DNA from 2 places in the Mesorhizobium sp. P2_H9 genome. Region 2 is predicted to be linked to the other one. Evidence: riboswitches for the same ligand, from Rfam matches in the RefSeq annotation. Region 2 holds a riboswitch; the other holds the start of a gene.

Region 1 (15,825 bases), on a different contig from region 2:
CTTGACGGTCGGTGACGAGCAAAATCGTATCGATTGAAATCAGCGTCTCGGGACGATTGGGAGGAATACCAGAGATCGACATGCCGGCGGTGGCGCGTTTGCGCTTCCGCTCGACTGCGCGGCCCGCGAAGCCCCGGGGTGCCGCGTCCATCAACCAGGGAGAGTTAAGTGAAAATCATCAAGACACTGGCCGCCGTCGCGGCCCTTGGCATTGCTGCCATGACCTACTCGGCGCACGCAGCCGACAAGGGTCTTATCGGCGTGCTGATGCCGACCAAGACCTCGCAGCGCTGGATCAACGACGGCGACGCCGTCAAGTCTCAGCTCGAGGCTCTCGGCTACACCGTCGACCTGCAGTACGCGCAGGACGACATCCCCAACCAGCTCAGCCAGCTGGAAAACGAAATCACCAAAGGCCCGAAGGCGCTGATCATCGCCTCGATCGACGGCACCACCCTGTCGGATGCGCTGCAGAAGGCCGCTGACGCCGGTGTCGTCGTCGTCGCCTATGACCGCCTGATCAAGAAGACCGCCAATGTCGACTACTACACAACCTTCGACAATTTCGGCGTCGGCGTCATCCAGGCCAACTCGCTGGTCAAGGGCCTCAAGGAGCGTTTCCCGAACACCAAGCCGTGGAACGTCGAACTGTTCGGCGGCTCGCCGGACGACAACAACGCCTTCTTCTTCTACAATGGCGCGATCTCCGTCCTGCAGCCGCTGATCGATGACGGCTCGATCAAGATCAAGTCCGGCCAGACCGGCATGGATAAGGTCGGCACGCTGCGTTGGCTCGCCGCCACCGCCCAGGCGCGCATGGACAACCTCCTGTCGGCCAACTATTCGGACGGCAGCCGCGTCGATGGCGTTCTGTCGCCCTATGACGGCCTCTCGCGCGGCATCACTGCCTCGCTGCGCGCTGTCGGCTATGGCACGGACGCCCAGCCCTGGCCGATCGTGACCGGCCAGGACGCCGAGACCGCCTCGGTCAAGCTGATCATCTCAGGCGAGCAGTACTCGACCGTGTTCAAGGACACCCGCGAACTGGCCAAGGCCACTGTCGAACTCGTCGACAAGGTGCTCTCGGGCGGCAAGCCGGACGGTCTCGATGAAAAGACCTACAACAACGACGTCAAGGTCGTTCCTTCGATCCTTTTGACGCCGCATGATGTCGACAAGTCGAACTACCAGGCGCTGGTTGTCGACTCCGGCTACATCAAGGCCGAAGACCTGAAGTAATTTCGGTTACAAAGCCTGGGGTCCCGCGTACAGCGGGGCCCCTTTTTGCTAGCGCGGCGAATCCAAAATTCGCATACTAGCCCGCCGGCATTGGTCCGGACCTGGGAGGAGCGGTATTCCTGATGGCCTCGACGATTTTGGAGATGCGCGACATCACCAAGACGTTCCCCGGCGTGAAGGCGCTGTCGAACGTCAACCTCAGCGTCGAGGAGGGCGAGATCCATGCCGTGGTCGGCGAGAACGGCGCCGGCAAATCGACGCTGATGAAGGTGCTGTCGGGCGTCTATGCCTCTGGCACCTATGACGGCGCGATCGTCTATCGCGGCGAGGAATGCCATTTCAAAGGCATTCACGATAGCGAACACAAGGGTATCGTCATCATCCACCAGGAACTTGCGCTGGTGCCGATGCTGTCGATCGCCGAAAACATTTTCCTTGGCAACGAACACGCCAAATTCGGCGTCATCGACTGGAATGCCAACGAGACGCGCACCAGCGCCTTGCTGAAGAAGGTGGGCCTCAAGGAGGACCCCAAGACGCTGATCACCAATATCGGCGTCGGCAAGCAGCAGCTTGTCGAGATCGCCAAGGCGCTCAGCAAGGAAGTCAAGCTGCTGATCCTCGACGAGCCGACGGCGAGCCTGTCCGAAAAGGACAGCCAGGCGCTGCTCGATCTGCTGCTCGAGTTCAAGCGGCAAGGCATGACCTCGATCCTGATCTCGCACAAGCTCAACGAAGTGAACCGGGTCGCCGACAAGGTTACGGTCATCCGCGACGGGCGGACCATCGAGACGCTTGCCAAGAAAGACATCTCCGAAGACCGCATCATCACCTCGATGGTCGGGCGCTCGCTCGATGACCGTTATCCGCCGCGCGAGCCGAAGATCGGCGAGGTCGTGCTGCAGGTGAAGAACTGGTCGGTCTATCATCCGATCCATGCCGAGCGGCAGGTGATCAAGGGCATCGATCTCAACGTCCGCAAGGGCGAGGTGGTGGGTATCGCCGGGCTGATGGGCGCGGGACGTACAGAATTCGCGATGAGCCTGTTCGGCCGCTCCTATGGCCGCCGTATCACCGGTGAGGTGCTCCTCAACGGCAAGCCGATCGATGTCTCCTCGGTCAGCAAGGCGGTGGCCCATGGCATTGCCTACGTTACCGAGGACCGCAAGACCTACGGTCTCAACCTGATCGACCACATCAAGCACAACATCACGCTGGCCAACCTTGGCGGCGTGTCGCGCCACGCGGTGATCGACGATTTGCGCGAACTGGCCGTCGCCAACGACTACAAGGCCAAGACCAACATCCGCTCGTCCAGCGTCTATCAAATGACCGGCAATCTGTCGGGCGGCAATCAACAGAAGGTGGTGCTGTCGAAGTGGCTGTTCGCCAATCCGGAAGTGCTGATCCTCGACGAGCCGACGCGCGGCATCGACGTCGGGGCCAAGTACGAAATCTACACCATCATCGCCCGCCTCGCCTCCGAGGGTAAGGCGATCATCGTCATCTCGTCGGAGATGCCTGAACTGCTCGGCATCACGGACCGCATCTACGTCATGAATGAAGGGCGCATGGTTGGAGAAATGGCGGCGAGCGACGCCAGCCAGGAAAAGATCATGCGCGCCATCGTTCGGGGAGAAGGAAAGCCATCATGACCACAGAAAGCGCTCCCGCGCCGAAAAGCGGCGTCGCCGAAGATGTACAACCGGGGCCGCGCGTTGCCGTCTCGGCGCTGATCACCAATCTGCGCGACTACGGCCTGATCCTGGCGCTGATCGCCATCATGGTGTTCTTCCAGTTCACCACCTCCGGCACACTCTTCAAACCGGTGAACCTGAGCAATCTGGTGCAGCAGAACTCGTTCATCATCGTGATGGCGCTGGGCATGCTCTTGGTCATCGTCTCCGGCCATATCGACCTCAGCGTCGGCTCCGTTGCCGGTTTTATCGGTGCGCTGGCGGCGATGATGATGGTGATCTGGCCTCTCGGACCCTTCAGCAACCCGCTGGTGGTGTCGATCATCTGCCTCATCATCGGCGGCGGCATCGGCGCGGCCCAAGGCTATTGGATTGCCTATCACCGAATACCGAGTTTCATCGTCACGCTGGCGGGAATGCTGATCTTTCGCGGCATCTGCCAGGCGCTGCTGGGTGGCGGGTCTTCGGTGGGGCCGCTTCCAGACGGCTTCAAGGCGCTCAGCTCCGGCTTCATTCCGGATGTGATCGGCCCCTTGACGCTGATCCCGCCGACGGTGAACGCCGCCGGCAAGACCATTCTGGGCAGCGGCATGACCCTGCACATGACGACGATCCTGATCGGCATCGTCGCCGTGCTCGCCTACGCCTATTTCGGGCTCAAGGCACGGCGTACCCGCGAAGCGCATGGCTATGAAGCCGAGCCCTTTACGCTGTTTGTCATCAAGACCCTGGTGACCAGCGCGCTGGCGCTGTTCCTGGTCTACCAGTTCGCCAGCTACAGGGGCCTGCCGATCGTACTCATGGTGATGGGCGCGCTGATCGCGCTGTTCGTCTTCGTCACCAAACGCATGACCATCGGCCGCCGCATCTACGCCATGGGCGGCAATGCCAAGGCGGCGCAACTGTCGGGCATCAAGACCGAGCGGCTGACCCTGATGGTGTTCGTCAACATGGGCGTTCTGTCGGCGCTTGGCGGCCTGATCATTGCAGCGCGGCTCGGACAGGCCGTGCCGGCGGCGGGCCTCGGCAGCGAGCTCGACGTCATCGCCGCGGTGTTCATCGGCGGCGCCTCGGCCATGGGCGGCGTCGGCCAGGTGATCGGCGCGGTGGTCGGCGGCTTCATCATGGGCGTGATGAACAACGGCATGTCGATCATGGGCGTCAATGTCGACTGGCAGCAGGTGGTCAAAGGCCTGGTGCTGCTCGGCGCCGTGGTCTTCGACGTCTACAACAAGAACAAAGGTTAGACCGGGAACGGAAACCAGGACGGCATACGGGTCACATCGCGGCGCTGCCGGGCAGTGCAAAGAAGTCCGGTGAAGGACCAGGTTCGCGAGCGCAATCCGGACGAAGAGTTTTAACCCGTGGCACGGACAGGTCCGCGCCGCGCTGGGTAAGGTTTGTCAAAGCGGCAACCGAGCCAAGCAATTGAGAGAGGGTACATCATGCTGATCTCCCAGATCCTCGACGACGCCGAGACGATCCGCGTCGTCGCCCGCAATGGCGGCAAGACCCGGATCATCAATGGCGCCCGCAGCGTCTATTCGCTGGCGACGGAAGCCGCCCGCACCGGCACCGGGCTCGTTGCCCTGATCGAGCGCAAGGGCTTCGGCGAGACCGTCGATCTCGACGCCGCCTACAAAAAGGGGCGACTGCTGTCGCCGATCAATCATCCCGATCCCGCGCATCTGCATCTCACCGGCACCGGGCTGACGCATCTGGGCTCTGCGGCAACGCGCGATTCCATGCACAAGAAGCTCAGCACCGACGGCGAGGAGCAGCTCACCGATTCGATGAAGATGTTCCGCATGGGGCTGGAAGGCGGCAAGCCGGCGAAAGGCCAGACCGGCGTGCAGCCGGAATGGTTCTACAAGGGCAACGGCACCATGGCGGTGGCGCCGGGTGCGCCACTCATGTCGCCGGCTTTCGCGCAGGACGCCGGCGAGGAGCCGGAAGTCGCCGGCATCTATGTCATTGGCGATGACGGCGCGCCGTTCCGCGTCGGCTTCACGCTGTCGAACGAGTTTTCCGACCACGTCACCGAGCGCGTCAACTATCTGTTCCTGGCGCATTCCAAGCTGCGCAACGCCTCATTCGGACCGGAGATCCTGATCGGCGACCTGCCGTCCGACATCCGAGGCGCCTCGCGCATCGTTCGCGACGGCAAGGTGCTTTGGGAAAAGCCGTTCCTGTCGGGCGAGGCGAACATGTCGCACACCATCGCCAATCTCGAACATCACCATTTCAAATATTCGGCCTTCCGCCAGCCGGGCGACGTGCATGTGCACATGTTCGGCACGGCGACGCTTTCGTTTGCCGACGGTATCAGGACCGAGGCCGGCGACACGTTCGAAATCGAAGCCAAGGATTTCGGCCTGCCGCTGCGCAACCCGCTCGAAATCGAGCAGCCGGTGAAGGTGGCGGTGAAGGCGTTGTGACAGCGTAATCTCCCCCCTCGTGGGGGAGATGGCCGGCAGGCCAGAGGGGGCGCTGTCCCTCCAACGTCTCAATCGAATAACTTCGCCTTCAACTGTTCTCGGCTGGCCAAATGGTGCAAGGTCGGCGATCCTTCGCGCCCCCCTCTGCCCTGCCGGGCATCTCCCCCACGAGGGGGGAGATTGGCAGCTGCAACCTCAATAAATATCGAAGTCGAAATACTTTGCCTGGATCTTCTTGTAGGTGCCGTCGGCGACGATGGCGTCGATGGCGGCGTTGAGCTTGTCGCGAAGCTCTGTGTCTTCCAGGCGAACCGCGATGCCGGCCTGCGTCTCGGTGCCCTTGATGTCGCCGATCATCTTGCAGCAGCCGTTGCTCGCCTTCTTCATCCAGTCGACCAGCACGAACTTGTCCGAGATGACGGCATCGAGGCGGCCGTTGGTCAGATCGGTGATCGCTTCTTCCTGGGTCGGATAGAGCTTGGCCTCGGCGCCGGCCTTGCCATAGACGTCCTGGGCATAATCGGCCTGGGTGGTCGACGCTTGGGCGCCCACCGTCTTGCCGGCAAGTGCCGCCGCTTCAGTCGAGGTGAGCTCGCTGTCCTTCAGGGCCACCATGGCAAGCGGCGTGGTGTAATATTTGTTGGTGAAGGCGACCTGTTTCTTGCGTTCCTCGGTGATGCTCATCGAGGCGATGATGGCGTCGAACTTCTTGGCCTGGAGGGCAGGAATGATGCCGTCCCAGTCCTGCGTGACGATCTCGCACTCGACCTTCATCTGCGCGCAAAGCGCATCGGCGATGTCGATGTCGAAGCCGACGACCTTGCCGTCCGGCGTGATGGTGTTGAACGGCGGATAGGCACCCTCGGTGCCGATCTTCAGTTTCTCCGCGGCCTGTGCCGAAAAGGAGCCGGCAGCAATGACCAACATGGCGGCGCTTGCCGCCGATAGGATCCATCTCGAAATCCGCATTCTTGTTCCCCTTGCAGTTAAGTCATCATGACGGTCGGCACAGCCAAGCATGGCGCGCCGGGTCAGGCAAGGTCTCACGGTGACAAGGAAGATCAGCGCGCGGCGCGGAAATGCTTGGACAGCTTCAGGCCTTGCGCCTGGTAGTTGGAGCCGAGATCGGTGCCGTAGAGCGCCTGCGGCCGCTTCAGCATGTGCTCGTAGACCAGCCGCCCGACGATCTGGCCATGGTCGAGGATAAACGGCACTTCGTGGCTGCGCACTTCGAGCACCGCCCGGCTGCCGGTGCCGCCTGATGCCGAATGGCCAAAACCCGGATCGAAGAAGCCGGCATAGTGAACGCGGAATTCGCCGACCAGCGGATCGAAGGGCGTCATCTCGGCGGCGTAGAGCGGCGGCACATGCACCGCCTCGCGCGACACCAGTATGTAGAACTCGTCGGGATCGAGCACCAGTTCGCCAGCGCCGCGCTTATAGAGCGGCTCCCAGAAGTCGACGACATCCTGGGCGGCACGCTTGTCGACATCGACAAGGCCTGTGTGATGCTTGCCGCGATAGCCGACCAGCCCATCCTTGTCGCCGTCGAGATCGATCGACAGCGCGATGCCGCCGCCGGAAATGTTGGGCGGCTCGGTGGCCACCAGCATCTCGGCGCGGTGGAGTTCGCTCAGTTCTGCCTCCGACAAGAGCGCATTGCCGGTGCGGAAGCGGATCTGCGACAGCCGCGAGCCGGTGCGCACGACGATCGGGAAGGTGCGCGGGCTGACCTCCAGGTAGAGCGGACCGTCATAGCCGGCGGCGATCTTGTCGAACTCGTGGCCGCGATCGGTCATCACCCGGGTGAAGATGTCGAGCCGTCCGGTCGAACTCTTCGGGTTGGCCGATGCGGAAATGTCGGCAGGCAGCGCCAGGCCTTCGAGCAGCGGCACGATGTAGACGCAGCCGGTTTCAAGCACCGCGCCTTCGGCGAGATCGATTTCGTGCAGTTTCAGCCGATCGAGCTTTTCGGCGACCTTGTGGCCCGGCCCGGGCAAAAAGGAAGCGCGCACCCGCCACGCTTTGGCGCCGAGCCTGAGATCGAGGCTGGCCGGCTGGATCTGGTCGGCATCGAGCGCACGCGGCGACTTCAGCGCGCCCGACTGGAACAACGCGGAAATATCCTGATCGGGAAGAATGCCGGTCTGCCGCAAAGCTGGCTCCGCTTGAAGGCCGCGACTCTTTTTTTGTCGCAGGTTCTTGCCGCAAAACCGTGTAACACTTTTGCGGAACCTGCTTGGTACAAACCTCTTAATCAAGCCGGGAATTGACGCAAGCGCGGTGCAGGTCTAAAGGGTCGTTATCCCGTGGTGATTTGGCCGGTCGGCTTGCAGCCACGTTAAACAAGTCGCTAAAGGACCGTCGGGCCGCAAGGCCGTATGGACCGGTTGCGACTTTCGCGGCCGGTTTTTTTGTGTCTGGAACAAAAGCGATGAGCACCAAGAAGCGTAACTGGAAGCCTCAGACAGCACTCGTGCATGCAGGGACCTTGCGTTCCCAATTCGGCGAAACGTCGGAGGCGATGTACCTCACCCAGGGCTATGTCTATGAGACGGCGCAGGCAGCCGAAGCGCGCTTCAAGGGCGAAGAGCCGGGTTTCATCTATTCGCGCTACGCCAATCCGACCGTCGACATGTTCGAAAAGCGCATGTGCGCGCTTGAAGGCGCGGAAGACGCGCGCGCCACCGCGTCCGGCATGGCGGCGGTGACCGCAGCCCTTCTGTGCAGCGCCAAGGCCGGCGACCACATCGTGGCGGCGCGCGCGCTGTTCGGTTCCTGCCGCTGGGTGATCGAGACGCTGGCGCCGAAATACGGCATCGAGGCAACGCTGGTCGACGGCACCGACATCGCCAATTGGGAAAAGGCGGTGAGGCCGAACACAAAACTGTTCTTCCTGGAAAGCCCGACCAACCCGACACTGGAAGTGATCGACATCGCCGCAGTTGCTGCGCTCGCCAATTCGATCGGCGCGCGGCTGATCGTCGACAACGTCTTTGCCACCCCCTTGCAGCAGAAGCCTTTGCAGCTCGGCGCCCACATCGTCGTCTATTCGGCGACCAAGCATATTGACGGCCAGGGACGCTGTCTCGGCGGCGTCATCCTGTCGGACAAGAAGTGGATCGACGAGAACCTGCACGACTATTTCCGCCACACCGGCCCCAGCCTGTCGCCGTTCAACGCCTGGACGCTGCTGAAGGGCCTGGAGACGCTGCCACTGCGCGTGCGCCAGCAGACCGAAAGCGCCGGCAAGATCGCCGATTTCCTGGCCGGGCGGCCGGAAATCGCCCGCGTCATCTATCCGGGCCGCGCCGACCACCCGCAGGCGGCGGTCGTCAAGAAGCAGATGTCGGGTGGCTCGACGCTGATCTGCCTCGACGTCAAGGGCGGCAAGCAGGCGGCCTTCGCCTTGCAGAACGCGCTCGACATCGTGCTGATCTCCAACAATCTCGGCGATGCCAAGAGCCTGATCACCCATCCGGCGACGACGACTCACAAGAATCTGAGCGACGAGGCGCGCGCCGAACTCGGCATCGGGCCGGGAACGCTGAGGCTCTCCGTCGGCCTCGAGGATGCGGACGATCTGCTCGCAGATATCGAGCAGGCGCTGAAGTCGGCAAAATAGGCTTCGCCCGATACGACAAGGCGCGGGCGCTCAGGCGCCCGACGGCGTCTCTTCCAGTTCGGCTGCCTTGGTGCCGATGGTCATCGCGTTGCCGCGCCAGTCGACGGCGCCGCCGAGCCAGCCGCGCACCCAGAGGGCGGGCAGCATCACGTCGCGCGCCATCAGCGCCGGGATCATGCGCGGCGACAGGTACCAGCCCTTGCCCCAGGCCAGGGCGCATTCCGGCAGGTAGGCGAGTGCGAGCACGGCGAGCGCGGTTGCCGGCAGGCTGAAGCCGGCGCCCGCCGCCGCCAACAGCGCCAGCACCAGTGGCACCGCCACGCCAGTGAATATCTCGGGCGCGAAGAACTGCGGGAAGGTGACGCGGCGCAAGCGCGCCCAACGCGCCTGGCGCGACCAGATTTCGTCGAAACTACGTTGGCCAAGCGGCTGCTCGAAGGGCGAGGCGACAAGATTGACGCGCAGCCCGAGCCCATTGACCAGCTTGGTCGCGGCGGCGTCCTCGGCGATCTCGGCGGCCAGTGCGCGGATGCCGCCATTGGCATCGAGCATCGGCTTGTTCCACAGCATGCTCTTGCCCTGGGCAAAGCCGAGGCCAAGCGCGTCGCCGGTATATTGCCAGCGCGCCTGCAGCGTGTTGAGGAACGCGCATTCGACCTCCGCCCAGAACCCGGCCGGCCGCGAGCCGATCGGCGTCGAGCAGACGAGGCCGGTGTCGTCGCGCCATGCCGCCAGCAGATGCTGGACATAGTCCATGGGCATCAGCACGTTGGAATCTGCAAGGATGACCCATTGGTGGCGGGCCGCTTCCCAACCCTTGACGCAATTGTTGAGCTTCGGATTGCCGCTGATGCGGTCATCGCCAAACAGCAGCCGGGCCGGTATCTCGGGAACCCGGGCAATCGCCCTGTTTATCATCTTGACCACCGGATCGTCGGCGTGGGCGACGCAGAAGAGCAGCTCATAGCGCGGCCAGTCGAGCGAGAAGGCGCGTGCCAGGGTCTCCTCGGTAAATGGCTCGACGCCACGCGCCGGGACCACGATCGACACCCCCGGCGCCTTGCCGGCGGGCGGCGCGATGGAGCGCCGCCGTCTCAGCATGAATGAAGCGAGCAGGATGCCGGCGAGATTTGAAAGAAGCAGGGCTATCGAAAGCAGGGCTGCGGCTATGACTGTCAGTTCCATCGAGATCTGGTCACTCCGGGAAAAGCCGGCCGCAAATAGCCATTTTTGAACGGTTCGACAGAGCGCTTGAGTCGCCCGGCACAGTCCGGACACACCATCATTGTCATGTGTCACTTAAATGACATTGTTTGTCGGCACCTGCGCTTGAGGTCGTTGACCGGGCCGGGGAGAGCGCCGACAGTTCCGCTCACATTGCCTTGGAGTAGCCCATGTACCGCGCCGTTACGCGCAACATCGAAGTGCAGGTCAGGCCGTTCTATCTGGAGGATCGCTCGGATCCCTCCGAGAACCGCTATGTCTGGGGCTATCAGATAACCATCGACAACCAGTCGGACGATTTCGTGCAGCTTTTGTCGCGCTATTGGCACATCACCGACGGCACCGGCCGGGTCGAGGAAGTGCGCGGTGCCGGCGTTGTCGGCGACCAGCCCGAACTCAACCCCGGCGACAGCTATCAATACACGTCCGGCTGCCCGCTCTCGACGCCGTCCGGCATCATGGTCGGCCACTACACCATGCGCAACAAGCGGGGCGAGACGTTCGACATCGCCATCCCGGCGTTTTCGCTGGATCTGCCAGGGACACGGCGGACGGTGAACTAGCGTCTTTCTCCCCGTCTCTATACGGGGAGAAATGCCCGGCAGGGCAATGAGGGGCGGCGCCGGTCCCTGAGATTATCTTCCATGTACAAGCGCGTCTGAGTGTATTGCCGCTGCCATTTGCCGACGGTCGCGCTGCCCCTCATCCGCCCTTCGGGCACCTTCTCCCCGTAGAACGGGGAGAAGGAAGAGAGGTTACTGAGCCGCAAACTCCGCCGGATCGAAGTCATACTGCTTCGAGCAGAACTCGCAGGCGACGTGGATGCCACCGTCCTCGGTGCTGTCCTTGATCTCCTGCGCCGAAAAGCCCTCGAGGATGCCGCGGATCTTGTCCCTGGAGCATGAGCACTGGTCGGCGACTGGAACGCCGCCGAAGACGCGCACGCCGTGCTCATGGAACAGCCGGTAGAGCAGCCGCTCGGCGCCGATCGTCGGGTCGATCAGTTCGGTCGGCTCGATGGTGCCGAGCAGCGCCACCAGTTCCTGCCAGGAATTGTCGGCCGGTTCATGCGTCACGTCGCGCGGATCGCCGTCGCCGCCCGAAATGTCAGGCACGCGCATGCGTTCGGGCGATTGCGGCAGGAACTGCGCCAGGATGCCACCGGCGCGCCACTGCTCACGGGCGCCACGAGGACCTGGCGTCAGCAGCTTGGCCACCGACAGCCTGAGATCGGTCGGGATCTGCTCCGACTGGCGGAAATAGGTGCGTGCCGCATCTTCCAGCGTTTCGCCGTCGAGCTGGACGATGCCCTGGTAGCGCTGCGTGTGGGCGCCCTGGTCGATGGTCAGCGCCAAAACGCCGCTGCCGAGCAACGTCTGCTGCGACGTTTCGCCGGTAGCGATCAAGGCTTCCAGCCGGTCGGCATCGAAGCGCGCATAGGCCCGCAAGGCCGATGGCGTGGAGAAATCCGCGACCAGCATGTCGACCGGCCCGTCGGTGCGGGTCTGCAGGATAAACTTGCCCTCGAACTTGAGCGAGGTGCCAAGCAACACCGTCAGCACACAGGCTTCCGCCAGCAGCCGGGCGACCGGCTCGGGATAGTCGTGGCGGCTGAGGATGGCGTCGAGCATCGGCCCGAGCTGGACCGTGCGGCCGCGCACGTCGAGCGGGCCGACCTCGAAGGGCACGACGTGATCGTCGCCGGCATAGCCGAATTCGCCGAGTTTGGGGTGATGTTCAGTCACTTGATGCGTTTCCAACATGACAAAGCTCCAGGGCGCGGCCATGCCGCCCCCTGGGGTGCATGCGTCCAAACGCGCTTGATTTGCGTGATGCGGCGCAGATAGGCATCGCGCCGCCCCAGATCAAGCGCCCAGACACATCAAGCGCCCAAGCACCAGGCGAGCACGGCCTTCTGGGCGTGAAGCCGGTTCTCGGCCTCGTCGAAGACCACCGAATGCGGTCCGTCGATGACCTCGTCGGTCACCTCCTCGCCGCGATGCGCCGGCAAGCAGTGCATGAACAGGGCGTCCGGCTTGGCCTTCGCCATCAGGGCTGCATTGACCTGATAGGGCGAGAACACATTGTGACCGCGGGCGCGATGTTCCTGACCCATCGACACCCAGCAGTCGGTGACGATGCAATCGGCCTCATGCACGGCTTCCTCGGGCGAGCGGGTGAAGCTCAGCTTGCCGCCATGCGCCTTCGACCAGTCGATATGTTTCTGCGCCGGCTCGCTGCCCTCGGGCACGGCGACATTCAGGTTGAACTGGAACCGCGCCGAGGCCTCGAGCAGCGAATGCAGCACATTGTTGCCGTCGCCGGTCCAGGCGATGGTCTTGCCGGCCACCGGACCACGATGCTCCTCGAAGGTCATGATGTCGGCCATCAGCTGGCAAGGGTGGGTGTCGTCGGTCAGCCCGTTGATGACGGGGATCGTTGCGTTCTCGGTCAATTCAAGCAGCCGCTCATGCGAGGTGGTGCGGATCATGATCGCATCGACATAGCGCGACAGCACCTTGGCGGTGTCGGCGATGGTTTCGGAGCGGCCTAGTTGCATCTCGGTGCCGGTCAGCATGATGGTCTCGCCGCCAAGCTGGCGCATGCCGACGTCAAACGACACACGCGTGCGCGTCGACGGCTTGTCGAAGATCATCGCCAGCACCTTGCCTTCGAGCGGCTTTGTCCGCTCGCCGGCCTTGAGCCTGGCCTTTCGCAGCACCGCGTCGTCCAGCATGAAGCGCAGATCGCCTTCGGAAACGGCGGAAAGATCGGTGAAATGGCGAAGTGACATCAGGAATGGTTCCGGGATTACTTCGCGGCAGCCGCGGCGATGGCGTCGGCCAGGCCCCGGGCACCGGCGCGGATGCGGTCGAGCGCCTCGTGGATCTCGGCGTCGGTGACGGTAAGCGGCGGCAGCAGGCGAATGACGTTGTCGCCGGCGGGCACCGCCAGCAGATGCTGGTCGCGCAAGGCCATGTTGACCTTGGTGTTGGGCATCGCGCATTTGAGGCCGAGCATCAGCCCGGTGCCCCTGATGCCTTCGATGACATCGGGGAATTCGTCGGCGACACTCGCCAGCCCCTGCTTCATCAGCAGCGCCTTGCGCTGGACGTCCTCGAGGAAGCCGTCTTCCAGCACCACGTCGAGCACGGCGTTGCCGACCGCCATGGCCAGCGGATTGCCGCCGAAGGTGGTTCCGTGCACGCCAGCGGTCATGCCGACCGCGGCCTCGTTAGTCGCAAGGCAAGCGCCCATCGGGAAGCCGCCGCCAATGCCCTTGGCAATCGCCATCAGGTCGGGAGTGACGCCCGCCCATTCATGGGCGAACAGCTTTCCGGTGCGGCCGATGCCGCACTGAACCTCGTCGAAGATCAAGAGCAGGCCGTGCTGCTCGCACAGCTGCCGCAGCCGCTTCAGCGACTGCGTCGGCACCGGGCGGATACCGCCCTCGCCCTGCACCGGCTCGATCAGGATCGCGGCGGTCTCCGGCGTGATTGCCTTTTCGGCGGCGTCGATGTCGTCGAAGCCGACCTGGTCGAAACCTTCGACCTTGGGCCCAAAGCCTTCCAGATATTTATACTGGCCGCCGGCGGCGATGGTCGCCAGGGTGCGGCCATGGAAGGCGCCTTCGAAGGTAATGACGCGAAAGCGCTCGGGATGGCCGTTGACGAATTGATAGCGCCGCGCCGTCTTGATGGCGCATTCCAGCGCCTCGGCGCCGGAATTGGTGAAGAACACCTTGTCGGCGAAAGTGGCGTCGGCCAGTCGCTCGCCAAGCCGACTCTGCGCCGGAATCTCGTAGAGGTTGGAGACATGCCAGAGCTTGGCTGCTTGCTCGGTGAGCGCGGCGACCAGGTGCGGATGGCTGTGGCCGAGCGAATTCACGGCGATACCGCCGGCAAAATCGAGATATCGCTCGCCCTTGTCAGTGACCAGCCATGTGCCTTCCCCATGGTCGAAAGCCAGGGGTGCGCGAGCAAAGGTCTCGAAAAGCGCCGAACCGCTCATTATATGCGTCTCCGGAACCGGAAAATCAAAAAAGCCGCCCAAGCGGCGGCCTTTGCGGCTTATCGTGTTTTTCGGCCATGAAGTCAACGAAAACGTCGTGCAAAGGCGCGCGGCAAGCCCCCCGACGAGATGCCGGCTCATAAGCGACCGGGCAAGTTGGGGAAAACCTAAAAAACCGATTCGTGTTGCCCTTGGGACTCTTGTCACCGAGTCAACACATGAGGTAATTGTAGTCGGGAAATAACTAGATTTCGTGCGGCGGACCTAATCACCTAATATATGTGGTGTCTGCCCCGGCAAAGGTTGCCGGGTCGGGAATGGATTCCGATTGCCGCACGCTTAGCAGGAGCGCGGTCTCATGAACTGGACTGACGAGCGGGTCGAACTTCTCAGGAAATTGTGGTCGGAGGGTCTGAGCGCCAGCCAGATTGCCGCACAGCTTGGTGGGGTCAGCCGTAACGCGGTCATCGGCAAGGTGCACCGGCTGAAGCTGTCGGGCCGCGGACGCTCGACCGCAACGCCGGCGCGCCAGAAGAAGGCGGTGCAGGGATCGACCGTCCAGAAATCGGTTTCGCGCGCTGCAAGTGCCCAGCGCCATGTCACCACCTCGATCGGCGCAAACGCGCTGCAGACGCAGTTCGATGCCGAACCGGTGGCGCGCCACTACATCCGCCCGGTCGAGAACGTCGTCCTGCCGATCTCGCGGCATCTGCAGCTCGTCGAACTGACCGAGCGCACCTGCAAATGGCCGAATGGCGATCCGCTTTCGGAGGATTTCCACTTCTGCGGCAACGATGCCGCCGAAACCGGCCCCTATTGCAAGTACCATGCGCGGGTGGCGTTCCAGCCGGCTTCGGAACGGCGGCGGAGCCGCTGAGCGAATAGCGAATAGCGAATAGCGAATAGCGAATAGCGAATAGAAATGGATTGAGCCTCCGCGACAAGGCAACTCCGTTTTTTCCTATTCGCTACTCCCCATTCCCTACTCGCTTTCTTTCACAGCCAGCCGTTCTTGCGAAACCGCCAGTACAGGAACGAGCAGATCAGGGCGATTGTCGCCAACACCACCGGGTAGCCGTATTCCATCTTCAGCTCCGGCATATCGTTGAAATTCATGCCGTAAATGCCGGCGAACGCGGTCGGCACCGCCAGGATGGCGGCCCATGAAGCGAGCTTCTTGGAGATCGCCGTTTCCTGGCTTTGGCCGACCAGCAGGCTGGCCTCGAAGGCGAAGGCCAGCACCTCCCGCAAACTGTCGATCTTCTCCTGAACGGTGCGGATGTGGTCGGTGACGTCGCGAAACAGCGGGTGCATGGCGGTGTGGATCTGCGGCAGGTCGGCGCTGGTCAAGCGGCGGCAGACTTCCACCAGCGGCAATGCCGCATTGCGCAGGCGCAACAGATCGCGGCGCAGCATATAGAGCCGCTCAATGTCGGGACCGGTCATCGGCTTCAGCAGAACCCTGTCCTCGATCACCTCGACCTCGTCCTCGATCTGCTCGAGCACGGGCATGTAATTGTCGACGATGAAATCGAGAATGGCGTAGAGGACGAAATCCTCGCCCTTGGCCAGCGAATGCGGGCAGCTCTCC
Region 2 (15,825 bases):
ATCACTGTCGTGGCGCCGATCCTCGTCGCTTCGCCGGTCTATTTCGCTGGCGATATCAGCTTCGGCGGGCTGATGATGGCGGTCGGCGCCTTCAACCAGGTGCATTCGTCGTTGCGCTGGTTCGTCAACAATATCGGCGGCATCGCCGACTGGCGCGCGACGCTGATGCGCGTTGCCGACTTCCGCATCGCCCTGGCTGAAACGGATGTGCTGCACGACACGGAAAAGCGGATCGCCTTCGGCGAAAACCCGGACGGCACTTTGACATTCGAGGCGCTGCAGGTGTCGTCACCCGAGGGATGCTCGAAACTCGCTGAGCCGCATGTCGAAATCCGCGTCGGCGAGCGCGTCATGATCACCGGAGAACAGGGCGCCGGCAAGACGCTGTTCTTTCGCGCCATTGCCGGTCTGTGGCCCTGGGGAAGCGGGCGCATCGGCATGCCGGCTGCAGAAGTGCCGGCGTTCGTTCCGCGCACGCCCTATTTCCCGCTTGGCACGCTGCGCGAAGTGCTCAACCATGCCGGTGGCGTCATCACGGCGGATGCCGACATCTCAGCGGTGCTGGCCGAGGTCGGTCTTGCGCGGCTGTCGTCCTCGCTCGACCGCTCGGCGCGTTGGGAACATGAGCTCAGCGATGACGAGCAGCGCCTGCTGGCCTTTGCCAGGCTCGCGCTGCTGCGGCCGAAATGGGTGATCATCGACGAAGCGCTGGACACGTTTGACGGGGCGACGCTGCGGCAGGTGCTGGCGATGCTGGAGAAGCGTCTCACTGGTGCTGCGATCCTCAACATCGGCCGTGGCCAGCACAACAGCCAGTTTTTCCCGCGTTCGCTGATGATCGTGAAGGATACCGCCGGATCGGCTCTCAAACCTGCGCGTGTCCGGGCCGGCGCGATCGAGCCACCACCGCAGACCGCTGCACGCGGCAAGAGGAAATAGGTTCGCGACGGAAGAGGCTGGGCAAGCTTTATTTCGCCGTGATCGCAGGAAAAACTGCCGGCATCGTTCGGAAAGCCTGTGGCCATGCTTGACGCACTCAGCCTGCTTGCTTGCCTTGCCTGCGCTCCTGCCTCAGCGCAGGCCGCGCCTACCAGTGCCGTGGATGTCGAGCTGGTGCTGGCGGTCGACATCTCGCAGTCGATGGACGAAAGGGAGTTCGCCCTGCAGCGCGCCGGCTATGTCGAGGCGCTGCGCCACCCCGATTTCATCAAGGCTGTGCGTTCGGGCAGCACGGGCCGTGTCGCGCTGGCCTATTTCGAATGGGCAAGCGTCGTCCGCGACGATGGTGTCATCGCCTGGCAGGTCATCGACAGCGCCGAGAGCGCCAACGCTTTCGCCGACAAGATCGCAGCCCGTCCCTTCCGAAGCTTTCGCGGCACCTCGATTTCCGGCGCGCTGGCCTTCGGCGCCGGGCTGTTCGAGGGAACCGCATTCGACGCGACGCGCAGCGTTATCGACATCTCCGGCGATGGCCCCAACAATACCGGGGTGCCCGTAACGTCGACACGCGACGCGGCGGTGGCAAAGGGCATTGTCATCAACGGCCTGCCGATCCTGATCAGCCCGTCGCCGACCTTCAGCCATCTCGACCAGTATTATGCCGAGTGCGTCACCGGCGGCCCCGGCTCCTTCGTGCTGCCGATCTACGCGGCGTCCAAGTTCGCGACCGCCATACGCCGCAAGCTGATTCTCGAGGTGAGCGGCGTTTCCGATCCCAAGACGATCCGGATCGACGCGGCAGCTCCGATCGATTGTCTGCAGGGCGAGCGCGACCGGCGGTTCTATTCCGACCCGTTTTTTCCGGAACTTGATCGCTGAAGCTGCAATGCTATTCGGGTGACAATTCAGGCCGGCCGCGCGCCATACTTGTCGCGGAATTCATCGTAGACATCGCGGCGCCAGCGCCGGCCGCCGACGTAGCCGCGCACCAGCTGCGGTAGCGAATAACCAAGCGTTTTGGCCGACCGGTTGGCCAGATAACCGGCAAATGCCTGCGAAACCCTGCCCTTTATGGCGTCGGCGATGATCTGCCGCGCGATCATGTAGGGGGGAATGTCGGGATAGCGGTCGACGATATAAGGGTGCTTGCCCATCAGGTTTGCGTAGGCTTCGACATAGCCGTCACGCCGGCCGGAAATCGAATTCTCCGAATTGTACTTTTTCCAGTCGATATCCTCGGACAGCAGCGCCCCGCCGCGCCGGGCAAAGCGCAGCAGCAATTCGCGATCCTGCATGCGCACAATGTCGCTGTCGTAGCCGCCGATCGCCAGCAGCGATTCGCGCGTGGCCGATATTGCGGTGCCGGCGATGAATATGGTCTGCGCGACCAACGCTCTTTCGAACGCGTTTCGGGCCAGGAAGGCTTCGCGGTTGACGCATCTGGTGCTGCGGCCACCCTTCACCGACACGAAGGAACTGATCAGCACTTCGAGCGATGGGTTTTCCTCGAAACGCTCCAGCGTTCGCTGCAGCCGGTCCGGCAAGTAGACATCATCGGAATCGAGGAAGGTGACGATGGGCGCTTGCGCGCGCTCGATGCCGGCATTTCGGGCGGCATTGGCGCCCCGCCATTTGGCGCCGATATAGATCAGGCGCGGATCGTGAATCCGGGCCAGTGCCGCTCCCGTTCCATCGGTCGAGCCGTCGTCGACGACGATGTGCTCGAACCGGGTCTCGTTCTGCGCCAGCACGCTTTCCACGGCGCGTACAACCTGATCGCGCCGATTGTGGGTCGGCGTGATCACCGTGATGAGAGGCGCTCGATCGGTCTTTCTGGGCATGTCGCTTCCGCTATGCCCCGGGTCCTGCGAGGATCGAATTGCTCGGATGGTCGCCTTCTAATGCCCGCCCCGGAATCGCATTCGATACGGACGCTACAAAGAAGAAGCAATGGTGTCATCACAAAGTGTTGATGCGGGGCCTGTCCGAGAGGGCGAATTCCACGAGCCAGCGCCTCAATTGCAACACCGCCGGCCGGCTGGGAGATCCCGAAACACGTGGTGCGCGGATGGTACCATTCGCCCGCCTATCAGCAGATCCTGGCGCTGCGCACCGGCAATTCGGAGTCCGCCCGTGGTTTTTGTCGACGACGTCGACCACAAAGCTACGGATTGTCTGGGATAGGCGAAGACTACCGCTTCAGCAGGAACACCGCTTGCTGGCCGAAGAAATTCCAGAACCACCATGGCATCGACAGGCCGATCTTCTGGCCGTTGGCATCGAGCGCGGTTGCCTTTTCGACCGTCGCGCCGAGTTCGTCGCACAGATTGACGAAGTCGCGGATGGTGCAGAAATGGATGTTGGGCGTGTCGTACCAGGAATAGGGCAGGTCCTTGGTCACCGGCATGCGGCCATTGAGGAACAGCGACAGCCGCACCCGCCAATGGCCGAAATTGGGGAAGGAGACGATGGCGCGGTTGCCGATCCTCAGCAGCTCGTCGAGAACCAGCTTCGGGTTGCGGGTCGCCTGCAAGGTCTGCGACAGGACGACGAAATCAAAGCCCTTGTCGGGATAGAATTCGAGGTCCTTATCGGCGTCGCCCTGGATGACCGAGAGGCCGCGCGCCACGCATTCGTTGACGCCACGCTGCGACAGCTCCAGCCCGCGACCGTCGACCTGCTTGCTGTCCTGCAGCAATTCCAGCAGCAGCCCGTCGCCGGAGCCGACATCGAGCACCCGCGAGAGCGGCGGGATGAGATCGGCGACGACTTCGAGGTCGACGCGCTGGGCGCGGTTGACGCTCATGGCTTCGCCTTTTGCCTGGCGCATGATCCTAATCCGGAAAGTCTGCAACTTTCCGGGGTCATGCGCTGAGCCCCCTTGCGCGGGCGGCAGAACCGATGAAGCCGTTGATGGCAGCGAACAGTTCCGGTTCGTCGAGCAGGAAAGCGTCGTGGCCGCGGTCGGTGTCGATCTCGACGAAGGATACGGACGCGCCGGCGGCGTTCAGGGCGTGCACGATCGATCGGCTCTCCTCGGTCGGGAACAGCCAGTCGCTGGTGAAGGACACCAGGCAGAAGCGGGTTTTGGTGCCGGCAAAGGCGTCGGCCAGCCGTCCGCCATGGTCGGCGGCGAGATCGAAATAGTCCATCGAACGGGTCATGTAGAGATAGGAATTGGCGTCGAAGCGGTCGACGAAGGTCATGCCCTGATGGCGCAGATAGCTCTCGATCTGGAAGTCGGCATCGAAACCGAAGGTCAGTGCTTCACGGTCCTGCAGATTGCGGCCGAACTTCCGGTGTAGCGCGGCTTCCGACAGATAGGTGATGTGGGCGGCCATGCGCGCCACCGCCAGCCCCTTTTCCGGGCGCGCGCTAAAGTCGAAATATTTGCCGCCATGCCAGTCCGGATCGGCCATCACCGCTTGCCGGCCAACCTCATGGAAGGCGATGTTCTGCGAGGAATGGCGGGCGCCGGTGGCGATCGGAAGCGCCGAGAAAACGCGCTCTGGATAGCTCGATGCCCACTCCAGCACCTGCATGCCGCCCATCGAGCCGCCGAGCACCGAAAACAGCTTTTCGATGCCGAAATGGTCGACCAGCATCAATTGCGCGCGCACCATGTCGCGAATGGTAATGATCGGCAGGTCGAGCCCGTAGGGCTTGCCGGTGGCGGGATTGGTCGAGGCGGGGCCGGTGGAACCGAGGCAGCCGCCGATGACGTTCGAGCAGATGACGAAGAAGCGGTTGGTGTCGATGATCTTGCCCGGGCCGATCAGCACTTCCCACCAGCCGGGCTTGCCGGTCACCGGATTGGTGTTGGCGACATGCTGGTCTCCGGTCAGTGCGTGGCAGACGAGGATGGCGTTGGAGCGGGCATCGTTCAGCGTGCCGTAGGTCTGGTAGGCGATCTGGAACGGCGACAACAGCGTGCCGGCGTCAAGCTTAAGCGGCTTGTCGGCGCCGAAACGCAACACCGGGCTCGACGGTGCGTCGGCCTCGTTGTTGGTTTTTGCAGCGCGCAGAGCGGCCATCACGTCTCTCTTACATCGGTCGTCCGGCCGGTCGCGGACAACAAAAAACCGGCATTGCCGTCGCAAAGCCGGTTACAGGATGCAAACGGCCCTTTAGCAAGTTGTTTAACGTGGCTGCAAGCCGACCGGCCAAATCACCACGGAACTGTTGCGTCCTTCTAGAACTCGCGCGGCCCGACGTCAACGGCCAGCCGTCCGCACCACTGCCACCTCTCGACATTCCGGGCCACGGCTTGTATTTCCGCTGCGGCTTGCCGGCGGAAGTGTTCTCGCCAGCCGAAATACTCTCGACGGATATTGCGAAGATGAACCAGAGACCGGATCAGGCACGTCCAACCCCGCGCGCGGGCATCATGGACATCGAAGCCTATGTGCCGGGCAAAAGCACGGCGCCCGCCGGTGTCGCCAAGGTCCACAAGCTGTCGTCGAATGAGAACCCGCTCGGGCCATCGCCGAAGGCGATCGAGGCGGCGCGCGAGATTGCCGGAAAGCTCGACATCTATCCCGACGGCACCGCCAGGCGGCTGCGCGAGGCGATCGCCGAGGTGCATGGTCTCAACGCGCAGAACATCATCTGCTCCAACGGTTCCGACGAGATTCTCGGCCTGCTGGCGCAGACTTATCTGGCGCCCGGCGATGAAGCTGTCATCACCGAACACGCCTTCATGGTCTACAAGATCTACATCCAGTCGGCCGGCGCCGTCCCGGTTGTGGTCAAGGAAACCGACGACCGCGCCGACATCGATGCAATCCTCGCGGCCGTCACGCCGCGCACGAAAATCGTGTTCCTTGCCAATCCCAACAACCCGACCGGCACCTATGTGCCGTTCCAGGAGGTGCGCCGGCTGCATGCCGGCTTGCCGAAAAACGTGCTTCTGGTGCTGGACGCGGCCTACGCCGAGTATGTCCGCCGCAACGACTACGAAGCCGGCATCGAGCTGGTCGGCAGCACCGAGAACGTTGTGATGACCCGCACCTTCTCCAAGATCGGCCTTGGCGGTGCCCGGATCGGCTGGATGTACGCGCCGATGCACATCGTCGATGCAATCAACCGCATACGCGGCCCCTTCAACGTCAACGCCACGGCGATCGAGGCCGGCGTTGCCGCGATCCGCGACCGCGACCACGTCCAGCGCAGCGTGGCGCATAACGAGACATGGCTGGCCTGGCTGAGCGAGGAATTGACCAGGCTTGGGCTGCGGGTGACGCCGAGCGTCGGCAATTTCGTCCTCATCCACTTTCCCGAGGACAAGGCGCATTCGGCCGCAGCGGCGGACGACTATCTGACCGCACGCGGCTATATTCTGCGGCGTGTTTCCGGCTACGGCTTTCCCAACGCGCTGCGCATGTCCATCGGCACCGAAGAGGCCAATCGCGGCGTCATTGCCGCTCTTTCGACGTTTCTGAAAAGTTAGAAAAAATGACAGCACCGATGTTCGAAAAGATCGCGCTGGTCGGCATCGGCCTGATCGGCTCGTCGCTGGCCCGTGTCATCCGCCGCGAAGGCCTTGCCCGCCACGTTTCTATCTCGACCCGCAGCGCCGCGACGCTGGCGCGGGCGCAAGAGCTTGGCCTCGGCGACTCCTACAGCACGGATGCGAAGGAAGCGGTCCGCGATGCCGATCTGGTCATCGTCTCGGTGCCGGTCGGCTCATCCGGCGCGGTGGCGGAAGAAATCGCGCCGGCGCTGAAGCCGGGCTCCATCCTCACCGATGTCGGCTCGACCAAGGCTTCGGTGATCGCGCAGATGCAGCCGCATGTGCCTGCCGGCGTGCATTTCATTCCCGGCCATCCGCTGGCTGGTACCGAAAAGTCGGGACCGGATGCCGGTTTTGCCGACCTGTTCGAGAACCGCTGGTGCATTTTCACGCCGCTGCCCGACACCGATCCGGCAGTGTTGGAAAAGCTCTCGGAATTCTGGCGGCGCTGCGGCTCCAACATCGACACGATGGACCCGCAGCATCACGACATGACGCTGGCCATCGTCTCGCATCTGCCGCACATCATCGCCTACAACATCGTCGGCACCGCGGACGATTTGCAGTCGGTGACCAAATCCGAAGTCATCAAATATTCGGCCTCGGGCTTTCGCGATTTCACCCGTCTCGCCGCTTCCGACCCGACCATGTGGCGCGACGTCTGCCTGCACAACAAGGATGCCATCCTTGAAATGCTGGCGCGGTTCTCGGAGGACCTCGCTTCGCTGCAGCGGGCGATCCGCTGGGGCGACGGCGAAAAGCTGTTCGACCTGTTCACCCGCACCCGCGCCGTCCGCCGCTCGATCATCGAGGCCGGCCAGGACATCGATGTGCCGGACTTTGGTCGCCAGGCGGTCGAGCACCCCAAAGGGAACTGATATTCAGGTGAGGCCGGCCTGCAAATGGCTGATACCTGCGCTTCCGGTGCTCACGTACCCAAAAGTACGCTCCGCTCCGGTTCTCGGCATCAACCATTTTCGACTCGGCCTGACCTGAATCTCAGCTCCCTTTGCCTTGTCCGGATGTCGGCCACGTCGCCGCCATCATCGCCAGCGTCTCGGCCCTGTCGGGCGCGCCGAGCCTGCCGCCGAAGCGCAGGCATTTGAGTGCGGCGGCGGCGTTGGCAAAGCGCAGTGCCTGTTCGATCGGCATGGCTTCCGCCAGCCCGACGGCAAAGGCGCCGTGAAACACGTCACCGGCGGCCAGCGTGTCCACCGCTTTGATGCTCGGCGCCGCGACATGGCGCTCAGTGCCGGCCGTACGGTCGAACCACCAGGTACCTGCCGCACCGCCCGTCACCGCGACAAAGGCATCGCTGCGCTGCGCCAGCTCGGCGCAGGCGGTTTCCGGGTCTAGCGCCTTGCCGCACAGAATGCGCGCCGCCGGCTCCGAGGCGACGACGTGCGACGCCAGCGGAAACAGGCGTTCCAGCACGTCCAGTGGCGCGGTGTCGGCGTCCAGTATGGCCGGACGGCCGATGGTGCGCGCTGCCGCGAGTGCAAGGGCTGCCGCACCCGGCCAGCGCACATCGACCAGCACGGCATCGAATGCAGCAAGGTCGGCGTCGGGCAGCGCCTCGGGATCGGCCTGCGCTTTTCGGTCGTAGAAAGGCACGATGATGCGTTCGCCCTGCGCGTCGACCAGGATGGCCGACAACGCCGACCGCGCGCCGGCAACGCGCCGGACAAAACGGCAATCGACGCTCTCGGCTTCGATCCCGGCGATCAGCTGATCGCCGACGCTATCGTCGCCGGCGCTGGCCCACAGCGATACCTCCGCACCGAGACGGCGTGCGGCGCAGGCCGCGCTCGACGCCATGCCTGCGGCGATCTGGACACCGTCCGAGGCGATGAATTTGCCCTGATGCGCGGGCAGCGTGTCGACGCGAAGGATGGTGTCGAGCGTCAGCGCGCCAACGCTCAGGAGCTTCACAGGTCTTTTCATAGGACTTTGCTATTCGACCGGCTTGATCTTGCCCAGCGGGATAAAGCCGAACGAAGCCTTGCCCTTGACCACCTTGAGCGGCATCGACGGTTCGTTGCCGAGCAAAGCGAGTGCGGCAAAACCCTGTTCGATCTGGCTCTTCTGCTCGGGAATGGCGGTGGCGAGGATTGCCGCCACGGCTTTCGGGTCCTTCAGCCTGATCGTCAGATCGGCGTTGACAAGGCCGTCTGCATCGACCGACACCGGTCCGGAAACGGTGATGCGCGCGGTGCCCGACGACAGATCGAGCTTGCGGATGTCGACCTCCTGGCCGCGCAGGCTCTTGGCTTCAGTCATCATCAGCGCCACGCCGTTCTTCAGCGTCGCGTCGCCGCTGCCGTCGAGCGGCGGCAGCACGCGCCCGCCGATCGCGTCGGCATCGATCTCAAGGTCGGTGAAGCTTCCGACATAACCAATGTCCTGGCCATCGGGCTGCAGCTCTCCCGCTGCGGTCCCGGCGCTGAACAACGAAACCGGGTCGGTATCGTCGGCCGGGTCGGTCTGGCCGGACAGGCCCTCGGCCTGCAGCGATACGCGCTGCGGCAGCGGATACCATAATTTGACGTTGGCCTGCAGGTTGTCCCAGTCGATCCATAGCGGCATCATGCCCGGTACGGAGGTTCTGAGCGGACCGCGCAGATTGGCAAAGGGTGACAAGGGCTGGACGATCTGGGCAATGGCATTGAAACTGCCGGCCGACGCCGCGATGTTCTTGGCGTCATCCTCGTAGGCAAGGTTGTCGCAGGAAATAACAAAGCTCAACGGGTAGCCACTGACCTGGAGGTTGGCGCAACCAGCCTCGACGCCATTCTTGTTGAGTGTGGCAACGGCCTTGTCGGCCTCGGTTCTGACCTGGTCAGCCAGATAGAACCAGCCGCCGCTATAGATGGCAAACAGCACAACGATGAACGCCACAAGCCAGAACAGGCCGCGGCGGGACTTTGGTTGGCGTTCGTCACTTGACGTCATGCTTTGGCTCTCATTAACGCATGGGTATTGTGGACGGACCTTCGATTCCGACACCGACAGGTGGACAGAGACGAATAGGTAGACGGGGACGGGCGGAAAAACACCGATTCCCTGCGGTGTTGGCATTCTTTTGCAATCAGGCGCGGCGATATGGGCGATTTTTGGGTGTTTGGCTACGGGTCGCTGATCTGGCGGCCGGGGTTCGCGCATGTCGAGACGCAGCGCGCGCGCCTGCACGGCTATCGCCGCTCGCTCTGCGTCTATTCCTTCGTGCATCGTGGAACGCGCGAGCGGCCGGGGCTGGTGCTCGGCCTCGACCATGGCGGCTCCTGCGTCGGGCTGGCGTTTCGCGTGCCCGGCAATCTGCGTGACGAGGTCATCACCTATCTGCGCGAGCGCGAGCTGGTCACCGATGTCTATCTCGAGCGCACGCTCAAGGTTCGCCTCGACGGCGGCGGCACGGTCGAGGCGGTGGCCTACATCGTCGACCGCCAGCATGAGCAATATGCCGGTGCGCTCGACGCGGCGCATGCGGCGGCCGTGGTGCGCGGCGCCGTCGGCCAGTCCGGCAACAATGAGGATTATGTGCTGAGCACGCTCGAACACCTCGAGGCGCTGGGCATTCGCGACCATTGGCTGGAAGAGGTGGCGCGGAGGGTCGCGCCTTTGTGAAGCGCTGGCCCGTTGGAAAAGGCGAGCAGGCCTTTGACCTCGGCGCGGCAAGACCTAGGTAAGGTCTCCGGGCTTTCCCCCGATCCTTCCCGGCGCCACGGAGATCAGTCTTGCAGAAACGCCGTCTTGGTCAAACCGACCTTTCCATCGCGCCTCTGGTTCTGGGCGGCAACGTCTTCGGCTGGACCGCCGACGAGAAAACCTCGTTCGACCTGCTCGACCGGTTTTTCGACAACGGCCTCAACGCCATCGACACGGCAGACGCCTATTCACGCTGGGTTTCAGGCAACAAGGGCGGCGAGTCCGAAACCATCATCGGCAAGTGGATGAAGAGCCGCGGCAACCGTGATCAGGTCATCGTCATCACCAAGGTCGGCTCGGATATGGGCCAAGGCAAGAAGGACCTCTCCGCGGCCTATATCGAAAAGGCCATCGATGCGTCGTTGCAGCGGCTGCAGACCGATGTCGTCGATCTCTATCTGTCGCACTGGCCGGACCCGACCACGCCCTACGAGGAAACGCTCGGCGCCTATGAGAAGCTGCTGGCCAAGGGCAAGGTCCGCCACATCGGCGCCTCCAACCTCGACGCCGGCCAGTTGCGCGCAGCACTCGATGTCGCAAGCCTGCGCAGCCTGCCACGCTACGAAGTGCTGCAGCCTGCCTACAATCTTTACGACCGCTCATCCTTCGATGGTCCGCTGCGCGACATCTGCCTCGCGGAGGACATTGGCGTCATCAGCTATTACGGTCTCGCCAAGGGGTTTTTGAGCGGCAAATACCGCAGCGATGCCGATCTCGGCAAAAGCCCGCGCGGCGGTGGTGTAAAGGACTATCTCAATGCGCGCGGCATGCGCATCCTCGCCGCGCTCGACACCGTGTCGGCGCGGCATTCGGCGAGCCAGGCGGAAGTGGCGCTCGCCTGGGTGATGGCGCGGCCCGGCGTCACCGCGCCGATCGCCAGCGCCACGACGCTCGACCAGATTGACAGCCTCGTCCGTGCCGCGTCGCTGAAGCTGAGTGCGGAAGACATGGCCGAGCTGGACAGAGCCAGCGCGTAGCCGGACTGCACAATCGTTCAAGACGTCCGGCGCTGCCTGGTCCTATCGTCGTCCGCATCCAGACAGGATGCGGACAAAGCAGATGGCCGGACAGGTTCTCTCCCACACGTGGCAGCAATTGCTGGCCCTGGTGCTTGCGGCGGCTGTCGTCATGGGCAGTCCCGGGCCGGCGACGATCAGCGTCACCGCCATCGGCGCCGCTTTCGGCCTGCGCCAATCGCTCCGCTATACCTCGGGGATCATCGTCGGCACGATCGGAGTGCTGCTGATCGTGGCGGCGGGCGTCATGGCCGTTCTCGCCTCAATACCGAAGCTGGCGCCGCTGCTGGCCATCGCTTCGGCAGCCTACATCCTCTATCTCGCGTTCAAGATAGCGACGGCGCCGCCGCTGGCGGAACGCACGGGCGGGGCCAAGCTCCCGACTTTCCTCGGCGGGTTTCTTCTCGCCGTCGCCAACCCGAAAGCCTATGTGGCGATCGCCGCCGTGTTAGGCACGTCTTCGGGGGCCAACGGCGGGGATCGCGGTATTCCCGCCAGGCTGGCGGTGCTCGCCTTGATGATCGTCGCCATCCATGTGCTGTGGCTTCTCGCCGGGGCAGCGTTTGCGCGCTTCCTGCGCCAGCCGCTGGCCTCACGGATCATCAATCTGGTGTTTGCGGCGACACTGGTTTTGACTACCGCGCTGGCGGTGTGGCGATGAGCGCGCGGTTCAGGCTTTCGCCTTTGCGGCCGCGCCAAGTTCCGCCAGCCGCTTCACCGCCGTTGGCGGCATTGGCGGCGCGTTCGGTGCCTGAGATGCCTCGATGAGCAGTTGGTCGCAGGCGGCTTCGGTGTCGCCGATCAGCCGTTCCATGAACTCGTCTTTGGCCAAGCCAGGCGGGATCGGCGGCAGGAAGCGCGCCTTGATGGTGCCGGGGAAGCGCAGGAATTTCCGGCGTGGCCAATAGAGGCCAGCGACATGGGCGACCGGCACCACCGGAATGCCAAGCTGCGCATAGATTTCGACGATGCCGTATTTGTAGGACGGTTCGTCGCCCGGCGCCCGGCGCGTGCCCTCGGGATAGATGATCAACTGGCGGGGATTGCGCGCCAACTCCTCCTTGGTCGCGGCGACCACGGCCTTCAACGCCTTGGAACGGCTGCCGCGATGCACCGGGATCATCCGCATCTTCAAGATGTACCAGCCGAAGAACGGGATCCAGGTCAATTCCCGCTTCAAGATGTAGAGCGGGTCCTGCAGGAAGGGGAAGAAGGCGATCGCGTCCCAGAAGGACTGGTGCTTGGGCGCCAGGATGAACGAGCCTTCGGGCAGGTTTTCCTGGCCGGTGATCTCGCTCCTGGTGCCGGCGATCTTGGCGTAGAGCCACAGGCTGGTGCGCGACCAGAATTTCGGCACAAACCAGGCGCGATGGCGCGGCGAGAGGAAATAGTAGGGCGTCCACAGGATCATCTGGACGATCAGACTGACATAGAAGACGAAGTTGAACGCCAGCGAGCGGATATAGAGCATGCGGGAAGGCCCGGTGAGGAGGTGTGCGTTGGTTACACCAAGCGCGGGCAAAAAGGAAACAGCGCAATGGCCGGGATCAATCCGTCCTGAAATGAACCGCTGTCAGCCCTGCCACGTCGCCCGCGCCAGCCGTTGCTTCAGGCGCGGGGCGGCGAAATCGAGGAAGGCACGCAGTTTCACCGGCAACAGGCCCTGGCCGGCATGGACCAGGCTCGCCGGCCACGACTCGGGCTCGAACGCCTCCAGCACCGGATGCAGCGCGCCCGACCGCACCGCGGCTGATATCTGGTAGGAAAGCACACGCGTCATGCCGACGCCGGCAATCGCGGCATCGATCGCCGCTTCGGCGGTGTTGACCTGAAGCCGGGAACGGATCGGAACCGTGAGTTCCGTCTTGTCGGCGAGGAAGGTCCATGTGGCGAGGGAGGCAAGCCCCTCGAAGGTGATGCAGCTGTGTGCCGCAAGCTCGTTCGGCGTCTTCGGCGTGCCGTGCTCGGCCAGATAGGCCGGGCTTGCGCAAACAACATGCCGGATCGAACCGACACGGATGGCAACCATGCTCGAATCGGCAAGCGGGCCGATGCGGATGGCGAGATCGATATGCTCTTCGATCAACTGGCTTATCCGGTCGCCAAGCGTCAGTCGCACATTCACATCGGGATAGGCGGCGAGGAATTCGGTGACCACCGGCAGCACATGCAGGCGGCCAAAGACGATCGGTGCGGTGATGATCAGCTCGCCTGTCGGGGCGCTGTATTCGCCGGCGGCAATGCGCTCGGCCTCGCCGACCTCAGCCAGAATGCGACGGCAGGCGACAAGATAGGCGTGACCGGCGTCGGTCAGCGTCAGCTGCCGCGCCGAGCGGTTCAACAGGCGTGTTTTCAGATGCCGCTCCAAATCGGAGACCTTGCGGCTGACCGTCGCCAGCGGCACGCCGAAACGGCGTCCGGCGGCGGACAGGCTGCCGGCCTCCACCGCGGCGACGAAAAGCGACATGGCTTCAAGACGATCCATGACTCTCCCGAAAAATGGAAGGACAGGTTACAGATATGTCATCTACATCCGAAAGATGGAAGGCTTTATCTGTGGCGTGTAACGGTCGGCAGTTCGGCCTTGAAGGAGGCTTCCATGAACGCTCAAGCTTTCACCAGCGACGTCGCCTTTACGCCGACCATCAAGGCGATTCAGACCCGCAAGGGCTCGCGCCAGGCCTATGCCCGCGTCGAGGAGCGCGGCGGCTGGCAGGCTGACATCACACCGGACCTCGCCGCCTTCATCGAGGCGCAGACCAGCATCTTCCTGTCGACCGCCAATGCCGACGGCCAGCCTTACATCCAGCATCGCGGCGGGCCGGCCGGCTTCCTCAAGGTGCTCGAGGCGCACACGATCGGCTTTGCGGATTTTTCGGGCAACAAGCAATTCATCACCCAGGGCAATCTGAACGACAACCCGCAGGCCTTCCTGTTCCTGATCGACTATGCCCACCGGCAGCGCATCAAGATCTGGGGCACGGCGCGGATCGTCGAAGATGACGCCGAGCTTTTGGCGAAGCTGATGCCGCAGGATTACAAGGCGCGCCCCGAGCAGGTCATACTGTTTACGGTTTCGGCCTGGGATTCCAATTGCCCGCAGCACATTCCGCAGCGTTTCGAGGCCGCCGACGTGGCGGCAGCCCTTGCCGAACGCGACAAGCGGATTGAACGCCTCGAGCAGGAGATCGCGCGGCTGCGTGGCGCATCGGGCGCGATGGGGTGATGCTCAGTCCTTGGCCGTTGAAACCTCGGCCAGCGCGATGCCGTCAGCGGTCTGGCGAAGCGGTACGATGCCGCGCGCCAGCGCCAGCAAATATTTGCTGTACTCGGTCAACAGCACGCGCAGCGCCTCCGGCTTGGTCAGCCAGCCGCCATTGTCGAGGTTGCTGTTGACCACCGGATAGGGTTCGAGCCTGGCGCCGTGCAGCAGTCGGCGCATCTCCAGCAGGCTGCGCGGCATGTGGTAGTTGTTGGTGACCAGGATGACGGTGCCATAAGCGTGGCTCTCCACCCATTTGGCGCTTTCCTCGGCGTTGCCGATGGTGTCGAGGGCGGCGCGGTCGATGTCGACACAGCAGGAAAACAGCGCCTTGTCGCCACCGGTCGCGGCTTGGAGCTGACGGCGGCTGGCGGAGGGATGAACGCCGCTGATCAGCAGCCGCGCGCCCTTGCCTGAAGCGAGCAACTCCATTGCCGCATCGAGTCGCGACTGGCCGCCGGTGAGCACGATGATGGCGTCGGCCTTTGCCGGATTGGCCGGGGTCGTCAGATGGCTGACCGTGTTGGCAAACCAGCCAAAGCCGCCGGCAAACAAGGCTACCAGCAAAAGCAGACAGAGAAGTGAGATACGCAACGCGGCCATCAAACGGCTCAGCCTGCCGCGTTCATGCGAACGGGCAACCACCACTGGCATCTGTCCAACCGTACCGGTCGAATCCGCGTCCATCATCCTATGGTTAATCCTGAAATGCGGCCTTTGGTAGGTAAAAAAGCGCACATTGCGTTACGGCAGTCTTCATCCGTGATCTTTTCCTGGATGCATGGCGTTGCTCCAAAGCCGGTTTCCACTCTTGGGCGGCGCGCATTAGCCTCCATCCGGTTGGCGAACATCGATATCGCTGAGATAGGCGACGACGGTGGCGTGGGACGTTGCCGCCGTCAGCGCACCGATCACCAGCACCATGAGGCCAACGCCGAGATAGCCAGCCGAACCGATGGCGAAATTGCCGAACAAAGCGGTTGCCTGGTCGGCCTGCGGCGTTGCCATGTTGCGTGACGACCACCAGGAAAAGACGATGAAGACGAGGATTGCCGCGGCGCCGCCGGCCGCTGCACCCTTCATGCCGGTGACGAGAAAGTGCCGGCGGAATTCACGCGCGATGAAGCGCGCCTCGGCGCCGACGAAATGCAGCACTTCGATGATGTGGCCGTTGCCGGCCATCGCACCGCGCGTTGCGAACACCACCGTCAGCACGGTTGCCGACAGCATCAGCGCCAGCACGGCAATGCCGATGGTCACCGTGGTGCGGGCCATGGCGACCAGCCGGTCGACCCAGGTGCGATGATCGTCGAGCGAGGCGCTCGGCAGTTTGGGGGTGATCGCCGCGCGCATGGCAGCGAAATCGGGCGGGCTGTTCTCATCGATGGTGA

What was found. Region 2 has a riboswitch for S-adenosylmethionine ahead of metX (homoserine O-acetyltransferase MetX). Riboswitches for the same ligand answer to the same signal wherever they lie in the genome.
Region 1: another riboswitch for S-adenosylmethionine. It lies ahead of AC1DXN_RS08445 (O-succinylhomoserine sulfhydrylase); the one in region 2 lies ahead of metX (homoserine O-acetyltransferase MetX).

What each region holds. Positions count from the first base shown of each region.
Region 1 covers NZ_JBFUFX010000004.1:17,124-32,948, forward strand. Annotated here, with positions in the region: gene chvE (multiple monosaccharide ABC transporter substrate-binding protein) at 169-1,239, shown strand; gene mmsA (multiple monosaccharide ABC transporter ATP-binding protein) at 1,362-2,894, shown strand; gene mmsB (multiple monosaccharide ABC transporter permease) at 2,891-4,183, shown strand; gene araD1 (AraD1 family protein) at 4,382-5,374, shown strand; gene AC1DXN_RS08435 (ABC transporter substrate-binding protein) at 5,570-6,343, opposite strand; gene AC1DXN_RS08440 (2'-deoxycytidine 5'-triphosphate deaminase) at 6,436-7,530, opposite strand; SAM riboswitch at 7,674-7,751, shown strand; gene AC1DXN_RS08445 (O-succinylhomoserine sulfhydrylase) at 7,809-8,999, shown strand; gene AC1DXN_RS08450 (ceramide glucosyltransferase) at 9,030-10,184, opposite strand; gene apaG (Co2+/Mg2+ efflux protein ApaG) at 10,394-10,786, shown strand; gene AC1DXN_RS08460 (Hsp33 family molecular chaperone) at 10,979-12,010, opposite strand; gene argF (ornithine carbamoyltransferase) at 12,106-13,017, opposite strand; gene AC1DXN_RS08470 (acetylornithine transaminase) at 13,035-14,234, opposite strand; gene AC1DXN_RS08475 (GcrA family cell cycle regulator) at 14,593-15,111, shown strand; gene AC1DXN_RS08480 (magnesium and cobalt transport protein CorA) at 15,231-15,825, opposite strand, start outside.
Region 2 covers NZ_JBFUFX010000010.1:204,188-220,012, forward strand. Annotated here, with positions in the region: gene AC1DXN_RS20630 (ABC transporter ATP-binding protein/permease) at 1-939, shown strand, start outside; gene AC1DXN_RS20635 (DUF1194 domain-containing protein) at 1,024-1,818, shown strand; gene AC1DXN_RS20640 (glycosyltransferase family 2 protein) at 1,845-2,780, opposite strand; gene metW (methionine biosynthesis protein MetW) at 3,131-3,745, opposite strand; gene metX (homoserine O-acetyltransferase MetX) at 3,804-4,973, opposite strand; SAM riboswitch at 5,047-5,124, opposite strand; gene hisC (histidinol-phosphate transaminase) at 5,279-6,388, shown strand; gene AC1DXN_RS20660 (prephenate/arogenate dehydrogenase family protein) at 6,394-7,329, shown strand; gene AC1DXN_RS20665 (sugar kinase) at 7,451-8,395, opposite strand; gene AC1DXN_RS20670 (DUF2125 domain-containing protein) at 8,405-9,403, opposite strand; gene AC1DXN_RS20675 (gamma-glutamylcyclotransferase) at 9,554-10,075, shown strand; gene AC1DXN_RS20680 (aldo/keto reductase) at 10,186-11,133, shown strand; gene AC1DXN_RS20685 (LysE family translocator) at 11,216-11,833, shown strand; gene AC1DXN_RS20690 (lysophospholipid acyltransferase family protein) at 11,843-12,643, opposite strand; gene AC1DXN_RS20695 (LysR family transcriptional regulator) at 12,746-13,657, opposite strand; gene AC1DXN_RS20700 (pyridoxamine 5'-phosphate oxidase family protein) at 13,772-14,398, shown strand; gene AC1DXN_RS20705 (YdcF family protein) at 14,402-15,124, opposite strand; gene AC1DXN_RS20710 (cell division protein FtsX) at 15,260-15,825, opposite strand, start outside.